DNA from 2 places in the Brevibacillus sp. HB1.1 genome. Region 2 is predicted to be linked to the other one. Evidence: a T-box and tRNA genes for the amino acid it is inferred to sense, from the RefSeq annotation. Region 2 holds a T-box; the other holds one or more tRNA genes.
What was found. The T-box of region 2 lies ahead of ileS (isoleucine--tRNA ligase). A T-box ahead of a tRNA ligase gene usually reads a tRNA of that ligase, here a tRNA-Ile.
Positions count from the first base shown of each region.

Region 1: it has a tRNA-Ile gene. The T-box ahead of ileS (isoleucine--tRNA ligase) is inferred to sense a tRNA for this amino acid. The anticodon was not compared.

Region 1 covers NZ_JABMIV010000001.1:967,883-978,724, reverse strand. The annotation lists gene HPY27_RS04550 (MBL fold metallo-hydrolase) at 1-831, shown strand, start outside; gene HPY27_RS04545 (hypothetical protein) at 801-1,163, opposite strand; gene HPY27_RS04540 (PHP domain-containing protein) at 1,270-2,115, shown strand; gene HPY27_RS04535 (DUF3995 domain-containing protein) at 2,178-2,600, opposite strand; gene HPY27_RS04530 (TetR/AcrR family transcriptional regulator) at 2,706-3,221, opposite strand; gene HPY27_RS04525 (NAD(P)-dependent oxidoreductase) at 3,422-4,321, shown strand; gene HPY27_RS04520 (GNAT family N-acetyltransferase) at 4,427-4,882, opposite strand; gene HPY27_RS04515 (YjcG family protein) at 4,961-5,470, opposite strand; gene HPY27_RS04510 (hypothetical protein) at 5,616-5,774, shown strand; gene HPY27_RS04505 (alpha/beta hydrolase) at 5,777-6,481, opposite strand; gene HPY27_RS04500 (phosphatidylglycerophosphatase A family protein) at 6,662-7,255, shown strand; tRNA gene HPY27_RS04495 (tRNA-Ile) at 7,675-7,751, shown strand; tRNA gene HPY27_RS04490 (tRNA-Val) at 7,777-7,852, shown strand; gene HPY27_RS30025 (GNAT family N-acetyltransferase) at 8,001-8,714, shown strand; gene HPY27_RS04475 (DUF3221 domain-containing protein) at 9,079-9,663, opposite strand; gene HPY27_RS04470 (S1 family peptidase) at 9,699-10,478, opposite strand.
Region 2 covers NZ_JABMIV010000007.1:120,559-131,400, forward strand. The annotation lists gene HPY27_RS18785 (GNAT family N-acetyltransferase) at 1-298, shown strand, start outside; partial or broken gene HPY27_RS18790 (phosphoribulokinase) at 405-697, shown strand; gene HPY27_RS18795 (NUDIX hydrolase) at 966-1,874, shown strand; gene HPY27_RS18800 (TIGR02452 family protein) at 1,899-2,759, shown strand; gene pnuC (nicotinamide riboside transporter PnuC) at 2,756-3,469, shown strand; gene nadR (multifunctional transcriptional regulator/nicotinamide-nucleotide adenylyltransferase/ribosylnicotinamide kinase NadR) at 3,457-4,515, shown strand; gene HPY27_RS18815 (DUF1802 family protein) at 4,557-5,144, shown strand; gene HPY27_RS18820 (quinone oxidoreductase family protein) at 5,177-6,157, shown strand; gene HPY27_RS18825 (GNAT family N-acetyltransferase) at 6,230-6,610, shown strand; gene HPY27_RS18830 (RrF2 family transcriptional regulator) at 6,816-7,253, shown strand; gene HPY27_RS18835 (IDEAL domain-containing protein) at 7,316-7,705, shown strand; gene HPY27_RS18840 (thioredoxin family protein) at 7,735-8,298, shown strand; gene HPY27_RS18845 (MFS transporter) at 8,330-9,535, shown strand; T-box leader at 9,591-9,849, shown strand; gene ileS (isoleucine--tRNA ligase) at 9,919-10,842, shown strand, end outside.

The DNA of each region.
Region 1 (10,842 bases), on a different contig from region 2:
ATTGATTCTGGTCTGGATACCCAAAACGCAAAAAAAATCAAAAAAGGACTGGACGTTATCGCCCAGCCCTTGTGTGCAATCATTCAGACACACTCTCATGCCGACCATTTCGGTGGAAACGCCTACTTGCTCGGATGCTGGCCCGAAGCAAGGGTCTATGCGCCACCGCTGGAAGAGGCGATCATTCGGAATCCGATACTTGAGCCCATTTACTTGAACGTGGGTGCAGCACCACTTGAGGATCTCAAAAACAAGTTTTTGCTGGCGCAACCTTCTCGGGTGGACCACCTCCTTCCACTGGATGAAGGGATCGAGATAGATGGCGTACATTTCTTTATCCTTTCTCTGCCGGGGCATAGCTGGCAACAGGTTGGCGTCGTCTGTGACGAGATTTGCTTCGCTGCCGACAGTTATTTAGGCGAAGAGGTTTTGGAAAAGCACAAGCTGCCGTTTCTTGTGGATGCGCATGAGACTCTACTCAGTCTTCATAAACTGCTTGCAACCAACTACAGGGGATACTTGCCTGGGCACGGAGCATATACCACCACCTCTCATGATGCCGTGAACAAAAATATTGCTTGGCATGAGCGGATTTTCTCGGTGATCTGCGACATTTTAGTAGAGGAGAGAACACCAGAAGAAGCATTAACTCTCCTGTGTGAGCGTTTACACATTTCCATAGAAAATGCTTCGAGCTACGTCCTGTTTCGGACGGCGTTTATGGGTTACTTGGTCGGGCTTCAAAAAACAAAGAGGGTGGCATACCGATTTGAACATAATCGGTGGTTGTGGAGAACTGTTCAGGATGGAGCGGAGGGAGCAGAAAGGTAATCGGCGATTTCTGCTAGCTTATGCTCTGCAGCTTCGCGGACGGCCTTGGGAATGAAAAAAACTTCTTCGGATGCGGTGTTCATATAAAACTTTGCTTCCAAATACGGATGACCCAGTTTGACATTCAGTTCCCCTTTTCCGGTCGTTGTGCTGGTGTAATTCGTCGGGATGCGCAAAAAATATGCGCTGCTGCTGGCGGAGTCGTACATGACGACATCGTATGTTGGCATACTGTCGCCGCCTGATCGATGAAAGCCTTGTTGCCGCAGCATTTTGTCAACATAAGAGAGTGGCTGAACGACACCGGTAAGGGTCTTGTTTTTTAACCGCATGGACATCCTCCTCGGTTCAACCATTGAGAAATCGAGCTTATTCTCATACTATGTACGGCAATATCAATTCAGACTTGTAGAAAAAGAAAAGAAGGAGTGGACGAGGATGGAACTTATAGCAGATTTGCATACACATACAAAGGCTTCAGACGGTACCTGCGAGCCTGCGGAAAACGTGCGTTTGGCGAAGGAGGCTGGACTTGCTGCACTGGCGATCACGGATCACGACACGGTAGCAGGGATTCCAGAAGCAATGGAGGCTGCCCGCGCACTCGGCGTGGAAATCATTCCGGGAGTCGAAGTGAGCTCCGTAGGGAAGGGGCAGGATATTCACGTTCTCGGCTATTTTGTCCCGTATGAAGACCCAGCTTTTGAAGAGCGTCTCTTCCGTTTGCGAGAGACAAGACATGAGCGTAACCAACTGCTGATAGCACGGCTGCAGGAGCTCGGTATCGACATTTCATTGGAAAAGGTATACCGCCGCAAGCAGGGCACGGACAAAAACATCGGGCGACCGCATATTGCAGAAGAACTGATTGAGCTGGGGATCGTTTCAACGATCGCGGAGGCCTTTGATAAGTACTTGGGCAAAGGGGGAGCGGCTTATGTCAATCCTCCACGCATTACCCCGCAGGAAGCAATCACGCTGATCAAAGAGGCTGGCGGAGTGGCGGTGCTGGCTCACCCGGGTCTGTATGACGATGATGAGCTGGTCCAGGAGTTGATTGTATTCGGATTGGACGGGATTGAAGTGAACCACCCGGACAACGATGAGGTACAAAAAATGCGCTACAGCAAATGGGCAGCACAATACGGACTTGTTATAACGGGCGGTTCTGATTTCCATGGCTGGCGTGGAGAGGAGCCGTTTCATGCGATGCTCGGTTCTCATACCGCAACGATGGATGCTGTTGAACAGATACGTGCGATTGCGGCGAAGCGGAAGGCGTAATTCATCCATACGTAATGGTAAGGACCCTCTTCTCTTTTATGGGAAGAGGGCTTTTTGTGAACTTATAACAAGGCGAGTAGAAATGATATCCCTAACCACAAGCATAGAGGGGTGAACAATGCCGTATCTTGACGAGCAAACTTCGTATTTTTTACTTTTTTAAAAAAGCCAATGTAGTTGAAGTCTCCCACAGCCCGCAGGACAAATACAGCGGCACAGACAATGCATCCCCATTGAATCAAAGAACGGGTTATAACGGGTGGGAGATAACCGCTCTGGGCAAGCAAAAGGTAAGCGGCACAAGTCAACAAGCAAGCAACGACGATCGTTCCGCCTTTCCGAGGGGAAAAAGTTCGACGTGAATGATCAGCTGTTGTGGGAATGACGGAATCGGTCCCCCATTTTCCTCCGAAGGCCCAATAAAAATGCAGCAAGGACACGATGACTAAGAAGATAGCAGATGAGATGGGGAAAACATGCGTCATGGGAATGCCTCCTATTGATTTAAAAGGTTTTGTGAAAGATACGAATCCGTATGTTTTGGGCAAAAAAATCTCTGCGCAGTATAGCCTGTCAGGCAGAGAGGGGAATCAAATCCAAGTCATAAAATGATGCAAGGGTTCGGACATATCGAAAGGTGCTTCTAGCTCTCGGCGCACGAGCCAACCAACATAGAGGAGGTACGCGAGCTGGGCGCGTGCCTTTGCTTCAGCGGGAGCCAGCCCTTTTTTCTCATATAATGTGGCCACGAAGCCGATTCTGCGCTTTTCGATTTCCACGAGACGTTTGGAAAGGGCAGGATGCTGCTTCGCCCAGTTGTAGATAGCGGCTTCGATTTTTCGCTCGCTGTTAAAAACACTCGACAACAGCTGTTCCAACGACATGTTGTCAGCGTGTGGCGCGCGAATGATCCGCTCTGTCGCATGCTCCTCCCAATATTCGATCATGGAGTCCAGTAGCGCTTGACGATCTGGAAAGTGATGATAAAAGCTCCCTTTGCTGATCTTCAGTTTTCTGGCGAGAGGTTCCACACGAACAGCGTCAATGCCTGCTTCAGCCAACATATCAAGCCCTGCCCGAATCCAATCTTCACGTACGTATTGCATGGTTCACCTCAAAAGATACGGTATCGTATGTTTCTGATTCCATGTTATTCCACCGGGAGTGAAGTGTCAAGAAGCATTGATTTTTGTATTGACATTCACACTAGTGTAAACCTTTAGAATCGCAATCAAGAGCGATAGATCTTGCATGTAGCGTCAGATCATCTCACTTGCAAAGTATAAAATGAATGGAGTGTCAAACGATGAAATCAACATCAATTCCAGCGTCTGTATCAGTAATTGGCCTTGGCAATATGGGAGTAGCACTCGCGGATGCTTTTCTAAATGGTGGTCATCCAACGACTGTCTGGAACCGTTCAGCAGATAGAGCCAAAGGTCTAGTCGGGAAGGGAGCAGTACTGGCGGGCAGTGTAGCAGAGGCAATCACGGCAAGCAGCTTGGTCGTTGTCTGCTTATCGACCTACAAAGTCATGCAAGACCTGCTAGAGCCCTTGGAAAATGAATTATCAGGGCGTGTCATCGTCAACCTCACCACCGGAACCCCGGAGGATGCACGCAAGTCTGCCAAGTGGGTAAGCGAGCGCGGTGGGCAATATCTCGATGGAGCGATTATGGCTGTCCCTCAAATGATTGGACTGCCTGAAACACTCATTTTCTACGGCGGGTCGAAGGCTCTATTTGAAGCATATGAACCGACATTGAAGCTGCTGGGAGGTAACGCTGCCTATCTCAGTGAAGACCATGGCGTGCCGTTGATCTACGATTTGTCGCTGCTCACCATGATGTATGGCGCTTGGTATGGTTCTCTGCATGCGTATGCCTTGTTAAGTACGGCAAACATAACGGCGACAGAGTTTCTTCCATACGCAACCAGCTGGATTCATCACTTGATTGCCCCGCTCTTATCAGATCCGGTTGCCGCACGTGCACGTGATGAAGGAAACTTCACGACCGATGTGTCCAACATGAATACGAATAAACTCGGACTTGAACACATTATCCATGCCAGTAAGGAACAGGGAATCCCCGTTGATTGGTTAACGCCGTTGCTAGCATTGGCCACACAGAAAGTAGCAGAGGGCCACGGTGCAGACTCTTTTGAACGAGTGATTGAGGCAATCCGGAAACCACAGCTGATTTAATGCCTTTCTCGGGTGACAATGAAAAACAACCTCGCTTCGCATGATGATCATAGCGAAAACGAGGTTGTTTTTCTATCTGAGGGATGGGGCTGCACGTAGCTTCTGTTATTCGCGAATGGATTTGACCATCGCAATATGCTCGATACCCGCATCATCAAACAAGTCGCCAAAAGGTTCATAGCCGAGCTTTTCATAAAACCGTTGGGCTTGCGTCTGTGCGTTCAGCTTCAGGCTGTCATACCCGTGTTGTTTGGCCAACTCTTCCATCGCGAGCATGATTTGGCGGCCCAGTCCGGTACCGCGTTCTGTTTTGGCAACCGCTACCCGTTCAATTTTTCCTACCCCAGGTGCGTAGGTACGGAGACGGCTTGCCCCCACTGGATTTCCTTCGCGGTAGACTACAAAATGAATCGTCCCGCTATCCAATGTATCATGCTCATCTATTTCCAACTCTTCTGGTACTTCCTGTTCCTCGATGAAAACGACTCGGCGTACGGACAGGGCATCCGCCAATTCTTGTTCAGTGGTGACTCTTTGGATCTGGTAGGTTTGCAGGTTCATCGGTATTCGTCCTTTGTTAGAAAATATCCCTCCCTACGACGGATACGCAGGGAGGGTTGATGATTGAGGAAAGGGTGTTTATTTTTTGAGAAGGAAAGTCTGGTAAACGCTCCAGATGCCATCCTCGAGTTGATAAACCAAGTGGAAGCGATCAATCTCGCTGTTCAGGTCAATTTTTGCCATGCTCAGTTGGCCGGTTACATCCCGCAGCTCATCGTCGGACAGGTCGCGCCCGATGGTCAGATGCGGTACGTATGCGTAGGTTTCTTTCTCATTCACACACTGATTGGCAATCTTTTGATGCAGCTCGTTAAATGGTTCTTTGTTTTGCACAGCCAAATAGATCACGTTGTTGGTAGGGTGGAAAGAAGATACCCGATGGAAATGAGCCGAAAAGCTGTCGGTAGAGGAGGCAACCTGCTCCAGATGGCTCACCAGCTCAGGAAGCTTGGCTTCGTCCAGCTCAAAGGCTTCCTTCAAACGGATATACGGAGGAACCAAAGCATAGCCCGGGTCATAACGTTTCCGGTAAGAATTGGCTACTTCTTGCACCTTGCTAGATGGGAATATAACGATACTGTACATCATCAGAACCACTCCTCCTTACTATCTATCATGCTCTACAAGATATTATTTTAACAGAAAATTCTTCATTTGTGTAATGTTAAGCGTGGGTCTGTATATTCCTTGTGTCAAAGGAAAGACTGTGTAGTGCAAGGAGGTGCCGCACTGCATGTATACGGCTATGATGATCACATTCATTTTTCTCGTTCTGCTTCTACTGTCTGTGCTGACCTTCACGATCTTGACTGCGATACGAAAAGGAGAATTCGAAGAAGCACTCGTATCGACTATCAAGGATGAAGGTCCACAAGAAGAACAGCCACGGTAAGTTTACCCGTAAAGCGTCTTTAGCATACGCGGTAGATTGCGCTGCCAATGGCCCCACGTATGGTCACCCTCAAACGTTTCATAAACGAGGGTGGCTTTTTTCGTACCCAAAATCTCGCGCAACTCTTCATTGGCCGCAAGAAGATTCAATGTGCCCCGGCCCGTGCTTACTGCCGTTTCCTCCGTCCCGATCTCCAAATAAATGGTTTGCGGCACGGAAAAGTCAGCGTCAGCTATCAGACGATTTAACTTTGCGTCCATGGCAATCGACTGGCAGGCAACTTGTCCAAACGTATGTGGATAGTAAAGAGCAGTAAACAGAGAGACAACCCCGCCCAAAGATTCGCCAAGAAGTGTTCGTGCGTTCCCCAAAGGATGTGTGGAGTAATGCGTATCGACATAGCTCACGACTTCATCGGCGAGGAAGCGACGGTAGGCCATATGCTCCTTGCCATCCGGATGATAGCGGTCGTTCCGTTTGCTTTTCTCGACCGGGAGAAAGACAGCGATGATATCAGGCAATTCTTTGTCCCGATTCAATTGATCTAGCAAAGAAGCCATCCTGCCCATTGCCAAGTAATCTTCTCCGTCCTGCACATAAAGGACTGGATACGAGTAGAGTGGCGAGTAGCGTTGGGGTGTGTAGACAATCAGCTTTTCCGGCGTCCCCAAATGCCGGCTTTCCAAGATGATTTCCTCAAGGGCCACTGCGGTGTCCTCCTTATTGGGATCTTCTATTCATTATTATACAGGAGTGAGCGGGCATGCCCAACAGTTTGGGTGCAGGGTCAGTCAGGCTGTGGGCGAAAGATTGTCGCAATTTGGTCAGCGTGTGATACTATGGTAGGAAACGACTTCACTCGATTTGTGGAAGGGGTTGTCTCTTATATGAAGAAGCAAGTACACAGCATCGAAGTCAGAAACGCTGCTCTCGCACGTTTGGCAGAACGCGGAGTGACGATGGATGATATCGCAGAGATCGTCTATCTCATGCAATCACCTTACCATCCAGATCTCACGATGGCGCAGTGCATCGAGAGCGTGAAAGCGGTCTTGGAAAAAAGGGAAATGCAGCACGCCATCCTGGTTGGCGTTGAGTTGGATACGTTAGCAGAGAAGGGCCTCTTGTCCGAGCCGCTCCAATCTATCATCGCGTCAGATGAAGGACTGTTCGGATGCGACGAAACATTGGCGCTAGGCTCCGTATTTGGATATGGAAGTATCGCGGTGACCACCTTTGGCCATTTGGATAAGCACAAGGTCGGGGTGATTAAAAGGCTGGATACCAAGTCGGGAGAGGGACGTGTTCACACATTTTTGGACGACCTCGTGGCGAGTGTGGCAGCCAATGCGTCTAGCCGTATGGCCCATCGGATGAGAGATGAGCAGGAGGCGGAATTGACACGAAATGAGGCGTTGAAGCAACAGGAAGCCGAGCTGCGTGTCGAGGAGAAAGGGAAAGGGACGGAGCAGGCGGGGTAGGTTAGGGTTGCGATGAGGAAGTTTGTCTCGATCATTACCTAATTATCTTGTTTGTTGTTGTACCCTTTATTGGATCGTCTTTAGACTGGCAGAAGCCAATTCTTCACTGGTGTAGCTCATATGCTTGATGGCGTCATGTTTGATGTGATGCCATCAAGTAGGTAATCCCCATGTTTAGTAGGGGGGATGTGGGTCGCAGCGGTGGGGAATGGCTTTTTTGTTGGGGTCTTGGGTAAGCATATATAGCTGAAACGAGATGACGAGGCTTTTTACATGGTAAAAGCAAGACTGATATCACTGGGTTTCTTAGTGTTCTTTTGGTACGAGTGAAAATTTTTACAAGAAATTATTCATTTCCTCTTGAAATCCATTTTACGATGCTGTATAGTAATAAATGTGATCGACGTCCGATACGATTCGGGCCCTTAGCTCAGTTGGTCAGAGCGGTCGGCTCATAACCGATTGGTCGTAGGTTCGAGTCCTACAGGGCCCACCATTAAACGATCACACACATATCCCATGATCCGGTAGCTCAGTTGGGAGAGCACCATCTTGACAGGGTGGGGGTCGCTGGTTCGAACCCAGTCCGGATCACCATAGTATGAACGTTAGAACCCTTGAGGAATCAAGGGTTTTTTATTTTATGCTTTTGATTAGCCACAGTCACTAACCTCCATATTCTACGATTTGGGTGGCAAATACTATTCGTTTTAAAATGGGGACTTCATGAGGAAGGAGGGTGTGAATGAGTACAATTAGAGAAGGCCCTAAGGAAGGTCTTCTCGAATCTGGATTTTCTCCTGAGATTGTGGGAGCAGTCGTTGCTCTAACTAGAAATGAAGGCGAGACCTACATGGAAATTGTAAAAAGAGCGGAACTTGACCCGATAGCAAGGTTCGTTAAACTGGCAGACCTAGAAGATAACTGTGACTTGACCCGCATCCCAGATCCAACAAAAATGACCATGAACGGATGTTGCGTTACAGGAGAGCCATTAAAGAACTACTCTCTACATAAATTGGGATTTGATGAGGTTAGAATAATGAAGATAACATTAGCTGATTCATGGTCAGGGAATGATGTTGTATTTTTCTTTCAGAATAACATTCAAGAAAATAACGATGGTATTTCTAATAGGGAATTTTTATGTCCTGATGGAGCATTTGCTGCTGTGCGTAGAAGGCAAGTCGTTGTAGCAATAGATGATAACCAAATTGTAGGAGCATTACGCTTTTATCCTAGAAAGTCTGATCAAACTATTTCGCTATATCAGTTTGCAATTCGTCCAAGTCATCGAGGACAGAGGTTAATGGATAAAATGCTTCAGATCTTGGGGGAGTGCCCAATTGAGGTAATATGTCCGACTACTTCTAAAATGAATGAGTATTATGAGAAGAGTAGTTGGAGATTGAAAGAAGAAAAGACAGACAGCAACATTTGGGAATGGATGAAATGTTAATTTGATTGGAAAAGGGTGATAGAGATGGACAAAAAAGAGGTTGTCACATTTGAGCACTTTATGGCAATGTATTACTGCAATTTCAAAGAAAAGCCAACTCGCGCTACACTTAGACAATACAGTAACTTATATCGAACAATGAAGATCGAGAAGTAGTAAATATACTTCTGAGTGATTTGGCATTAATCAAGTCAGAAATCTATAACAATGAGCTGACTGATATTTTAAATCATTATGGTTTTGGAATTTCAATTAACGAATTTCGTTCATTAATTGATCCATTGATAGGTGAATTGAACGAATAAAATGACACTTTTATGAGAAATTATCACCTCCTTTCTTTAGTTGCAGCAGGGTACAAATTTTAAATCTCTTTTACTTCTCCTGTTTGTGCATTGATTTTTAGAGTAGTATCTGTTTTATGATCATAGTCGGTTGCTTTTATCAGCCAATGATCTTTCTGTCCACTTGCACTTTTAATAATGATTCCATCGTTATGTGTGTTCTTTAAGTAATTGATTGCGTGTTGAACCGCACTTTTTTCATCCATTTGATCAATAGGATTTTTACTTTCTTCTTTAATTACAAGTTTACTGAGTTCTGCGCCACTGGGATAAGACTGTGCTGATGGTGTTGTTGACCATGTAGATACTGTGTGACCAACTTCGATTTCATCATACGAGATGCTATTCCCCTTGCTATCGAGGAATACGGCTTCTTCTTTTGGGAAATACCACTCTGCTGCATAGAAATTCTCATCGCTCGTCTTGGTTTCATCATTTTCTATAACTAAGAGACCTTTTTTTTCATAATCTTTTTCAGTTACGTATCCTGTTAATGCTTGCTTTTCAACCTTCTTGTGATTAGTGGCACATCCAGTTATGAGCAATGCTGCAATGATTAATATCAAAGCCTTTTTCATTGTGTCATTTCCTTTCTTGTTCCCCATGAGAAAACCTTCTCTCATGGGGAACTTTATTTCAACTAGTTACCAGTAAAAATTGAATCAATGTTAAAATAATCTTCTATTTCGCTGATATGTGTGAAAACTCCAGTATCCGCGCTATGAACTCCTATTGCTGTTCCACCATAAAATATAGGCCCTCCGCTATCCCCTTGTACTTCTGAATAACTAGCTTGTCTCATGTTAGTAAAGTATTGTGTCTCTCCATTGGGGCTTTCTATATTCCCCCTCCAATTAGTTGATTTCAGCGTTCCACACTTCACTCTTTTCATTTGACTTCCTGAAATGCAAACAGTATCTCCAATGGTTTCATCCCTTGTTCTCTGAACCTCTGTAATAGTATTGTATTCTGATTTATAATTTCCAAAAACATAGTAAGTAGCATCATCAGATCCCTTTGTTAGTTCGATGAGTGCTGCATCAACACTACCACCGAAATTAACATCTGCAGTTTTACCAAACCTTGTTCCTCCTTGCTCAAATATATCCCCAACATTTTCCGTGCAGTGTCCAGCAGTTAAAACATAAAAATCGTTATCCTTTTGTACTGAAAACGCAGAAGTGCAACTTCTGTCTTCTGTAGTATTTTTTATTCTTAAGCCAGCTTGAATTGGTCTAAATTTGTCGCTTGGCTGAGCCTGAGCCTTGCGTGGTTCTTCTTTCTTGATAATGAAAATGTCAGCATCAAAACCTATTTCAGCCAATGCAGCCTTTTCATCTATTTTTGCCATAAGAAGCTTTGCAGCCTTTTTTTCTGATGTCTTTTCCTTTACTCCAATGTTAATTTTTTGAGTTGGCAAGTCAACATTGACAGAAACTATATCTAACCCTTTATTCTTAAGGTTTGCTGAATTTTGAAAGACATTTCTGTTATAAAATACAATAATAGGTATATTTTAGGTGAAGGTCAATCTACGATTTTTAAATCTACCAAACAATCATACTGACATTTCCGAATATCAATATATTTTCTGTAATTTAGTTTCAATTATTCACTCAGTTAGTGAGATCTATTTCATAACTAACTCATCGTTTTACTTGTTACTTTCATATGCAATGGTTTTTTTGTTCAACCTTACGAACCAAAATGCTCTCTATTTTGTTTGCTTTACAATCCTCTAGTATCTCAAGCTCACGTTCATTGAATCCTACTTCATTCAACTT
Region 2 (10,842 bases):
TCGGCGCGACCCGGAGCGTAAGGGTCACATCCGTCCAGAGGGCGGGGAGCCCGAGCTCGGCTACATGTTCCTACCGCAGGCGTGGGGACACGGGTACGCCACCGAGGCGTGCGCAGCGGCGCTCGACTGGTTCGCCGACGCGCATCCCGGCGAGCCGGTGGTGCTCTCCACCCAGACCGCCAACGAGGCCTCGATGCGTGTCGCGGTGAAGCTGGGGTTCACCGAGGTGGAGCGGTTCGAGGACTACGGCGCCGAACAGTGGCTCGGCGTATGGTACCCGGGCACGCCGTCCGATTGAGCTCATGCCCGACAGCGCGACGGCTCGCCGAGGCCACCGATCGGCCGTCTTGCCCTGATCGAATGGCTAGCGTGGAGCTGTCGCAAGGACAGATCCTATTTGATGTAATGAAGTGAATTACATTAATACAGATTCGTATATTGTTAGTTCGAACATACGAAAGCATACAATTATCGACTATACATATCAAAACGAAAATCACCGTTATAAAATGACTGCTTGTCATCCATCAGCAGAAGAACCGATATCAACTATTTAAAGCAGTCACATGAAGAACGTCGGATTCAGTACGAAGTGTTTATGCATCCGTACAGTCAGCGGTTTGATATTATTATCAAAGCTTCTGATGAAGGATTATGTCTAGAAAAAAATACATTTGATTTTAAATTATTCAGCTAACGGGATCGATAGTTAAAATGAGTCAGTCTAAAACTAATTTTCAAATATCTAGTGATATAGAAGACCGGAACTCCTTGTACCATAAGGGGTTCCGGTCTAATACTTTATTTTCACTGAACACAACGTAGCTTTTTTGATAACAACCTACTCTGATTTTATTAGTTGACACCAAAAACAGGAAAGAGTAATATGATACCAACAACTTGATAATAACAATTTGTTAATAACAAAAAACAACAACAATTCAGCAGCTAAAAGAGGCGATTGCATGAACGATAAACCTTATGTCAATAAACGAGGTCAAACCGAACGGGAGTACTTGGAGGCTTATGATGTCAGCCAATTCGAGCGGCCGTCTGTGACAGTCGATATGCTGGTATTCACCGTGATGGATGAGCTGGAGGACAATTACCGCAAGCTCTCGCCCAAGTCGTTGAAAATATTGCTTGTGAAGCGTGGGGAGCATCCGTATATCGGCCAATGGGCGTTGCCAGGCGGGTTTGTTACACCTGGGGAGAGTCTGGAGGAGGCAGCCAGACGCGAGTTGCGTACGGAAACAAACGTAGACGACATTTACTTGGAGCAGCTCTACACCTGGGGAGATACGGGCAGAGATCCGCGGACATGGGTCATCAGCACGTCGTACATGGCCTTGGTAGATAGCTCGTCTTTACAGCTGCAAGCAGGGGATGATGCAGATGAAGCGGAGTGGTACCGCATCGAGGACAGGTGGCTGAAAGAAACGAAGACGGCGACATCGGACGGCTCCATTACTGAAAAATGGCTGGAGCTGCGCCTTGTGCACGAGAGTGAAGAGCTGTCTGCCACCATTAAGATCACCAAAACAGTAACGGGCCGTACCGTACGTGAGACCCGCGAAATTGTAGAGACGAACAACATTGCATTTGATCACGCCAAAATCATTCAATACGCACTGGAGCGATTGCGTAACAAGATTGAATACACGGACATCGCCTTTGCCTTAATGCCGGAGCTGTTCACGCTAAGCGATCTGCAACAGGTGTACGAGGTGGTTTTGGGACGTGAACTGTTGGCTGCGGCGTTTCGGAGGAAGGTAGCCGACAAAGTGCTGGAAACGAATCAATATCGAAAACACGCCGGGCACCGACCATCCAAGTATTTCCGCTTTAATCCGGAATGGATGGATCAGACGTAGCCCCGTACTAGGGAGGAAATCGCAATGAATCAGGGACACAATCGAAGCGTGCGCGTGCGAATCGCGCAAGAGACGCTGCAAATCATAGAGCAGGGCTATTACCTGAACAAAGCGGGAGAAAAGAAGAGCATTACGGAGGATCTAGCAGCTGCAATCAGCAAGTCGGTGCTGTATCGTCCAAATGATTTGGAAGCAGACACAGTGCAACTGCCATCGCATCAAACAACGGCTGCACAGCTGCGTGCCAAAGTCGAGGTTACCTCGGAATCCAGCCTGGATGCAGCCAAGCGCCTCGTCGTTCACGAGAAACGAGCAGATGCCGTATGCTTGAATTTTGCTTCCGCCAAAAATCCGGGCGGAGGATTCCTCGGGGGAAGCCAAGCGCAGGAAGAGAGCTTGGCGCGTTCCTCCGGGCTGTATCCTTGCATCGTGCAAATGCAGGAAATGTACACCTATCATCGCCAATTGAAAACCTGCTTTTATTCCGACTACATGATTTATTCACCGCTGGTCCCTGTGCTCCGCGACCAAAGCGACCAGCTTTTGCATGATCCATACCTCTTGTCTTTTGTTACGGCGCCTGCTGTGAATGCGGGGGTTGTTCGTGAGCGAGAGCCTGAAAATATCGCGAAGATTGGCCCTGTCATGAAGGAGCGCATCCGGAAAATTTTGCGGGCAGCAGCCATTCACAACCACCGGACGATCATTTTGGGAGCGTATGGCTGCGGAGTATTCCGCAACAAAGCGGAGGACGTAGCAGATTACTTTGCGACTGTTTTGATTGAGGAGCAGTATGCACAGCTTTTTGACCACATCGTTTTTGCCGTCTATGACAATTCTGCGCGCCAGGAAAACCTGCGAGCGTTCAAGGAGAGATTCGCATGAATGCGAAAAGCACCGGCTTTTTAGCAGACTGGAATTGGTTTGAAAAAATATGGCTCATCTCGTTTACACTCGTTACCCTCTACTTGTATTTCGCGCTGGATGATACATTAATCGGCTTGATCGCGTCTTTGACAGGGATGCTGAGTGTCGTGCTCGTCGCCAAAGGAAAGACGTGGAGTTACTACCCGGGTATCATCAATGTGGTTTTGTACGCATTCGTGGCGTATGGGCAAAAGTACTATGGTGAAGTAATGCTGAATCTTCTCTATTTTTTGCCGATGCAATTCATAGGTCTCTATCTGTGGCGCAAAAACCGCGTGTCCGAAGTCAAACAAAATGACGTCAAGATTACGATTTTGTCCAACCGAGCACGCATCTGGTGGACGATCTTGAGCATCATCACAACGATTGTCTACGGGTTTGTATTGAAGCAAATGGGCGGAGCCTTGCCTTTTGTCGATTCCTTGACGGCTGTTCTCTCCGTCATCGCGATGCTCTTTATGGTGAAGCGTTTGGTCGAGCAGTGGGTGGTCTGGATCATCATTGATTTGTTCACGATCTACATGTGGCTGGTAGCGTTTTTGAAGGACGGAAGTGATATCTCGATGCTGGTTATGTGGTCCGCTTATTTGGTAAATGCCATCTACGGCTTAATGAACTGGGTGAGACAGTACCGCAAGCAAAGGGAGGAGCAGACATGGGGGGCGTAGGCTTCATTGGCGGCAAATTTTTGCCACTGCATCAGGGACATGTATACGCGATTACACAGGCGGCCTGCCGCTGCGACGAACTGTACGTCGTTCTCTCGCATAGCTCGATTCGCGACCGAAAGCTGTGTGAGGAGGCAGGAATCAAGCCAATTCCCTATGAAGTGCGCTTGAGATGGCTGTCCACGCTGGTCAAGGACATGGAAAATGTCCGAGTGCTTGCAGTCGAGGATTGTGCGGATAGCGATGAGAACTACGAATGGGAGGCGGGAGCAGCGGACATCAAGCGCAAGATCGGGAAAAAAATCGATCTGGTCTTCAGCTCCGAGTCCGCCTACGATCCGATATTTCGCCGTTTATACCCGGAGGCATCGCACATCATTCTCGATGAATCACGCAGCCAAGTGCCGATCTCCGCTACCCAAATTCGCAACGAAGGTGTCTACACCCATTGGCAGCACATTCCTGCTGTTGTTCAGCCCTATTTCGTCAAAAAGGTAGTGGTGGTAGGAACAGAGAGCTGCGGGAAATCGACCTTGGCCCGTTATCTAGCGAAAATCTACAACACCGTGTTTGTCGAGGAATATGGACGCACAATCTGCGAAGAGGTCGGGGGCTGCGATACGATTTTGACACCGGAGTATTTTCCGCATATCGCGTACGGTCACAAAATGAAAGAGTACGAAGCGCGCCAGAAAGCCAACAAGCTCTTGTTCATCGATACCGAAGCGATTGTCACCCAGTTTTACTCCGAACTGTACACCGGGCAAACCTTCCCTGTTCTCGACCAGATTGCCAAAGAGCAAGCGTACGATTTGTGGCTGTTCATGGAGCCAGATGTCGCGTGGGTAGATGATGGACTGCGTGTGCACGGAGAGGAGCAAGTGCGCCTGCACAATCATGAAAAGCTGCGCCAGATGCTGGATGAGCGGGGAATTACGTACGTGACACTGCGAGGAAATTATGCCGAGAGACTGCAAGGAGCTATGCAGCATGTCGATCAACTGTTGAAGACGACTTCTCAACGAGCTGGAATTGGGCTAGACTAAAGTCATCAAACGATTCTGACAGTAGAAGGGAGCCGTGCTGCATGCAGTCGTTCGTACAGCCGCTATCCCCCCTTAGCTTGAAGGAATGGGCAGTCGCCGTCAAAGCACTTGGAGAAGGTGAGCAGATCATCACGATCCGCAAGGGTGGATTATACGAAGAAACACAAGAATTCCGCTTGGAAAACAATCAATTTTATTTGTATCCGACCTATGAGCACCAGAAGCGCGACATGGTAAAGGCAGACTACCAACACCTTTTGGACGCGACCCTTGAAGGCTGGACAATGGATAAGAAGACGGTGACGATCGAATATTTTGCCGAAGTAACCGACGATGTAGAGTTGATGGACGAAGCCAAACTGCGTGCGCTATCGCCCTTCCATATCTGGACGGATAATTTTGCAGATGTGCGTTTGCATTGGAAGAAAAAACAGCCGTTGCACATTTTGTTCGTGCGGATGTATCGATTAGAGCAGCCGATAGAAATCCCGATTGACGTTGCTTATCAAGGCTGCAAATCTTGGCATGATCTATTGGTGGACATTCCGCGAGCTGCGTTTACCCCTGTGCTTTCCGACGAGGAGTTCGCAGCGAAAAAAGCTGCGATCATGACCATTCTGCAAAACTAACATTCCATTATGATCTTGCCTGGAGGGTTCTCATGAAAGCGATCTTGGTAACGGAATTAGGCGGGCCGGAAACGATGAAGTATACGGAAGTCGAGATGCCGACCATGTCACCTACACAGGTCCTGATCCGCGTCGAGATGACCAGTGTCAATTTTGCCGATATCAAATCCAGATATGGAAAAAAGGGAGCAGCCAAGCTACCGTTTATTCCGGGACTCGATGCGACTGGCGTGATCGAACAGGTAGGGGCAGAGGTGCAAAGTCTGAAGGTGGGACAACGAGTCATCGCATTTCCGGCCAACGGATCTTACGCTGAGTATATTGTGGCGGATGAGAGCTTGACCTTTGCCTTGCCAGATCACATCAGCACGGAAACAGCAGCCGCTTGCCCAGTCGTGTCATTTACTTCGTATCAGCTGCTTGCGAAGGTTGCACGCATTGCCAAAGGGGAAACCGTACTGATTCACGCTGCGGCAGGCGGAATCGGGACGACGGCGATTCAATTGGCCAAGCTGCTTGGAGCAGGACGTGTCATCGGCACAGTTGGTAATGAAGCAAAGGCGAAACTTGCCTTGTCAGCCGGTGCCGACCATGTGATTTGCAATGATCGCGAAGATTTTGTGGAAAAGGTACGTGAGCTGACAGATGGTGCGGGAGCCGATGTCATTTTGGACTCGATTTCCGGAACGGTGAGCGAGCGTAGTCTCGAGTGTCTCGCATGGTACGGTCGACTCGTCCATTTCGGCAATGCTAGCGGCGAAATCGGTCAGATCAAGACCATCGACCTGCATGCCAGCTGCCGCTCTGTATTAGGCTTCAGCTTTGGTACGACACGTAAGCTGCGTCCAAACTTGTTGCAGGATACAGCGAAGCAAGTCTTGGAGTATTTGGCGAATGGCCAGCTCGACATCAAGATCGGTAAGCATTTTGCATTGGAAGACGCAGCGAGCGCCCATGCGTGGGTCGAGAGCAGGGCGAGCACGGGAAAAGTACTGCTGGATGTGCGCTCGTAATGATGTGGAGCCCTTGCTGACTCACAAGCAGGGGCTTTCTCTTTATCATTTTTGAGAGGTGAATGCTATGCAGTGAAGGGTGAAGATGGTGCAATCAACGGATTTATTTCCTATGTACTCGAAGATCAGGAATGTGAAATCATTTCCTTAGACAGCGTGATCGAAAACAAAGGAATCGGGACCGCCCTTCTCAATCGAGTAGAGCAGACCGCCAAAGAAAAAGGCTGCCACCTCATGAAGCTCGTCACCACCAACGATAACCTGCACGCCATGGGCTTTTATCAAAAAAGAGGCTATCAGCTTCACGAGCTGTACATCAATGCCGTGGACAAGGCCCGCCAAAGCAAACCAGAAATCCCCCTCATCGCAGACAACGGCATCCCCATCCGCGATGAAATCCTTTTTATTAAAAATCTCTTTCAAAAAAGAACCACAGAAGCAATAGCTGTCTGAAAAGCGCAGGTACATGTTTGGAAGGAGACCGCCCGAACGAAGTGAGGAAAAAGGCGACTGGAAAACATGTGCCTGCGCTTCCCCCCGACCACCGCAGATTAAAAACCTCTCGGTTTTAAAAAAAGTTTGCCCCCACACAATTGTTGACATTCGTAACTGTACGAATTATTATTACAGTACTCTTCGCAAGGAGGCCGTCTGTGACGTGAATAGTGAATTTACCATAGCTGTTCACAGCTTGGCTTTGTTGGCTCATATCCCAGAGCATATGGCAAGCAGTGAGCTCATCGCAAAAAATGTATGTACGAATCCTGCCAGAATCCGCAAAATTATGAGCATTCTGCGTAAGAACGGGTTTGTGAAGACCAAAGAGGGAATTGGCGGCGGTTATATACTCGCATGCGACCCGAATGAGGTCACCTTGGCCGAGATTTATTGCTCGATCTCGAACGGTACGCTTAAGCCGCACTGGTGTTCGGGAGATCCGCAAGAAGCGTGTCAGGTTTCTGCGAATATGCACGGAGTCATGGATCAGATTTTTACCGAAGCAGAGATGTACTTCACGAAGTATTTGGAACAAATCACGATCCAGACCGTATTAGATAAGGTCCGTCAAGGATGTCAGGAGAGTTCGCAACAGTAACGTTACAAATTTTTAACATGGAAACTGTAATTATTTCCGTTACAATTAGGAGGTGCACGGGAATGAATCGAGATGAGTTATTGGAAGTCGGAGAATGGGTATTGGGCAAAACCAAATTCGGCGAGTTAGTACAAGGCTTCGTCGAAACAGATGATTCATTGCGAGGTACCGCGAAAGTTTATGTGGTTCAATGCGACAACGAAGAGACGATCGGCAAGCAGGTGGTGATTCCAAGACAGTGGATGGAACGCATTCCAGTAGGTTCTTTTGATGATGAAGAACACATGCATGATTTGATCGACCTCGCCCTCGCAACCAAAGATAGAGAGTGGTTTATAGACCTGACTGCCAAGGCAAGCAACATGAAACAGACGTCAGGGAAAGAAGCCCGCCAAACAAGAAGCTCTTCCATTCGCAATCGCTTGGGAACTTCTGCTATTTGGGAGCAATAATTTTTCACTATACAGGAGGAGTACGGAGTATGTCTAACGTGAATCAGAACAGTTGGTTTGAAAAAGGAATGAGCTTTGCTGCGTACAAAGAAAGCATGAACGTCAACAAAGAAGAGCTGTCTCGCGTATACGATCAGCTCACATTTACAGACGAGGATCTGGCGTTCTTTGGTGATCTCTCCCAACGCAATTGGAAAGGGATCGTGTTGACCGCAGACTGGTGTGGGGATGCTTCCTTGTGCGTTCCTGTCATTCAGCGAATTGCCGAGGAAAGCAACATCGAATTGCGCTTTCTCATCCGCGACGAAAATCTGGAGTTGATGGATCAATACCTGACCAACGGCACAGCACGTGCGATCCCGATCTTTATCTTCCTCGACCAGGATGGCTACGAGGCAAGAGTTTGGGGCCCGCGCTCTCCAGAAGTGCAGGAAATGATTACGACTGCCCGTGCAGGATTGCCGGCTACAGACGCTCCAGATTTTGAGGAAAAGCAAAAGGAGTTGTACCGCAACTTCAAGCAAAAGATATCTACAGACCCTGCCATTTGGCGCACGGTGATTGAAAGTGTGAAAGCGAAACTGCAAGGCTAAAGAGAAAAATCTATAGGATAGGAATGGATAAATGAATATGAGTAAACAAGAGAATAGTCAGCGACCGATTCTCTTCCTAATGATCAACATGTTTATCGCCATGCTGGGAATTGGCTTGATTATTCCAATTTTGCCCGAATTTCTTAAAGAGTTCGGCGCGGGCGGGGAGACAGCCGGATACTTGGTGGCGGCCTTTGGTGTGACCCAATTTCTGTTTTCTCCGATTGCGGGGGAATGGTCAGATAAGTACGGTCGAAAAATCATGATTGTATCGGGACTCGTCCTGTTTACGATCTCCAATCTGGTCTTTGCCTTAGCTGAACAGACTTGGGTGCTCTACCTTTCTCGTCTGATCGGCGGAATCGGGGCAGCAGCGATGATTCCGTCCATGCTGGCGTATGTAGCAGACATCACGACAGAGGATAAACGTGGAAAAGGACTGGGGATGCTCGGAGCTGCCATGTCGCTCGGATTTGTTATCGGACCTGGTATTGGCGGGTTTTTGGCGGAGCTTGGCTTGCGTATGCCGTTCTACATTTCTGCGGCAGTTGGTGCGGTAGCCACACTTGGTTCCATCTTTTTCTTGTCAGAATCACTTCCGAAGGAAAAGCAGCTCGCGGCACGAAAAGGCAAAGAGAAGCAGGAAAACATCTTCGTACAACTCGGCAAATCGTTTCAATCGTCGTACTTCATCATGCTGGTGCTGATCTTTACGATGACATTTGGCTTGGCGAACTTCGAAGTTATCTTCCCGCTGTTCGTCGATGCGAAGTTCGCTTATACTCCGCGTGATATTTCTATCATTATCACAGTGGGAGCACTTGCTGGTACGATTGTGCAGGGAGCGCTAATCGGCAAGCTCATTACTCGTTTTGGCGAGAAGAAGCTCATTAACGTGACGTTCTTCTTGTCTGCTGTATCGATGGTGCTGATGCTGTTGTCTGGTAACTTCTGGTATATGCTGATTATGACAGTTATCTTCTTTACCCTAACGTCGATTATGCGTCCGGCAATCAACACGCTGATTTCCAAGCGAGCAGGGGATGAACAGGGCTTCGTAGCAGGGATGAACAATGCTTATATGAGTCTGGGGAATATTTTCGGCCCAGCAGTGGCAGGTACGCTGTACGGGGTTCATTTGAACGCACCGTATTTGTTCGGCGCGATTATCCTGATTCTCAGCTTGTTCTTGTCGCAGGTGGAAAGCCGTCGCAACGTGAAGCGCGTCGTGGCCTAACCCTTGACATTTTTTTGAAACCAGTGTAAAAAGTAAGGTAATAAACAAAACACCAACAAATTCATTGACGAGAAAGAGTAAGCTAATCCCCTTGTTCCCCAGAGAGTTGGCCCTAGCGCTGAAAGCCAACGTTCAAGACTTAGCCGAAAATCCTCTCCGAGAAGGAAAGCTGAAGCATTTGGAGTAAGCTGACCCGGAATCCCACCGTTACAAGGGACGCGTATGATGGTACGTAGTAGAGGTGCCGGAAAATCATGATTACATGAGCTTTTCGGAACAAGGGTGGTATCGCGAGATCAAATCTCGTCCCTTAGGGGGCGGGATTTTTTTGCGTTCTATGAACCTACACTTCTACGCAAACTACAGAAGAAGGAGTGTACATGATGAGGAAAGTAGACGTAAAAGAAAAAGCAAGGACACGAGAGTTACGTGTTCTGGATCAGTGGAGGAAAGACGATACATTCCGCAAGTCGATGGACAATCGGCTAGGTAAGCCTAATTTCGTTTTTTATGAAGGGCCTCCAACCGCTAACGGACAGCCGCATATCGGTCATGTGCTCGGACGGGTCATCAAGGATTTTATCGGACGCTACAAAACGATGTCTGGCTACCGCGTCGTCCGCAAAGCAGGCTGGGATACACACGGTCTTCCGGTAGAGCTCGGGGTGGAGAAGCGACTCGGCATTTCCGGCAAGCAGGAGATCGAAAACTACGGAGTGGCCAAGTTCATCGAGGAGTGCAAAAATAGCGTATTCGAGTACGAAAAACAATGGCGCGAGCTGACGGAAGGGATCGCTTATTGGACAGATATGGAGCATCCATATGTGACGTTGACCAACGACTACATCGAAAGCGTCTGGCACATCCTTTCAGAAATTCATAAAAAAGAACTGCTGTACAAAGGACATCGTGTCAGTCCGTATTGCCCGGATTGCCAGACGACGCTCAGCTCCCATGAAGTGGCGCAAGGCTATGAAGACGTGAAGGACTTGAGTGCGACGGTCAAATTCAAAAGCAAGACGAGCGATGACATCTTTCTCGCGTGGACGACGACACCATGGACACTTCCAGCAAACGTGGCTTTGGCTGTTAACAAAGAGCTCGATTACGTGCGGGTCAAGTACAAGGATGAAGTGTACGTCGTAGCAAAAAATCTGGCGGAGAAAGTGTTCAAGGAAGGCTACGAGGTTTTGTCCACGCACAAAGGTGCAGAATTCGTAGGGACCCAGTATGAGCCGCCTTTTGGCTATCTAAAGGTAAACCATGGGCATATTGTCGTCGATGCGGATTATGTCAGTGATACGAGC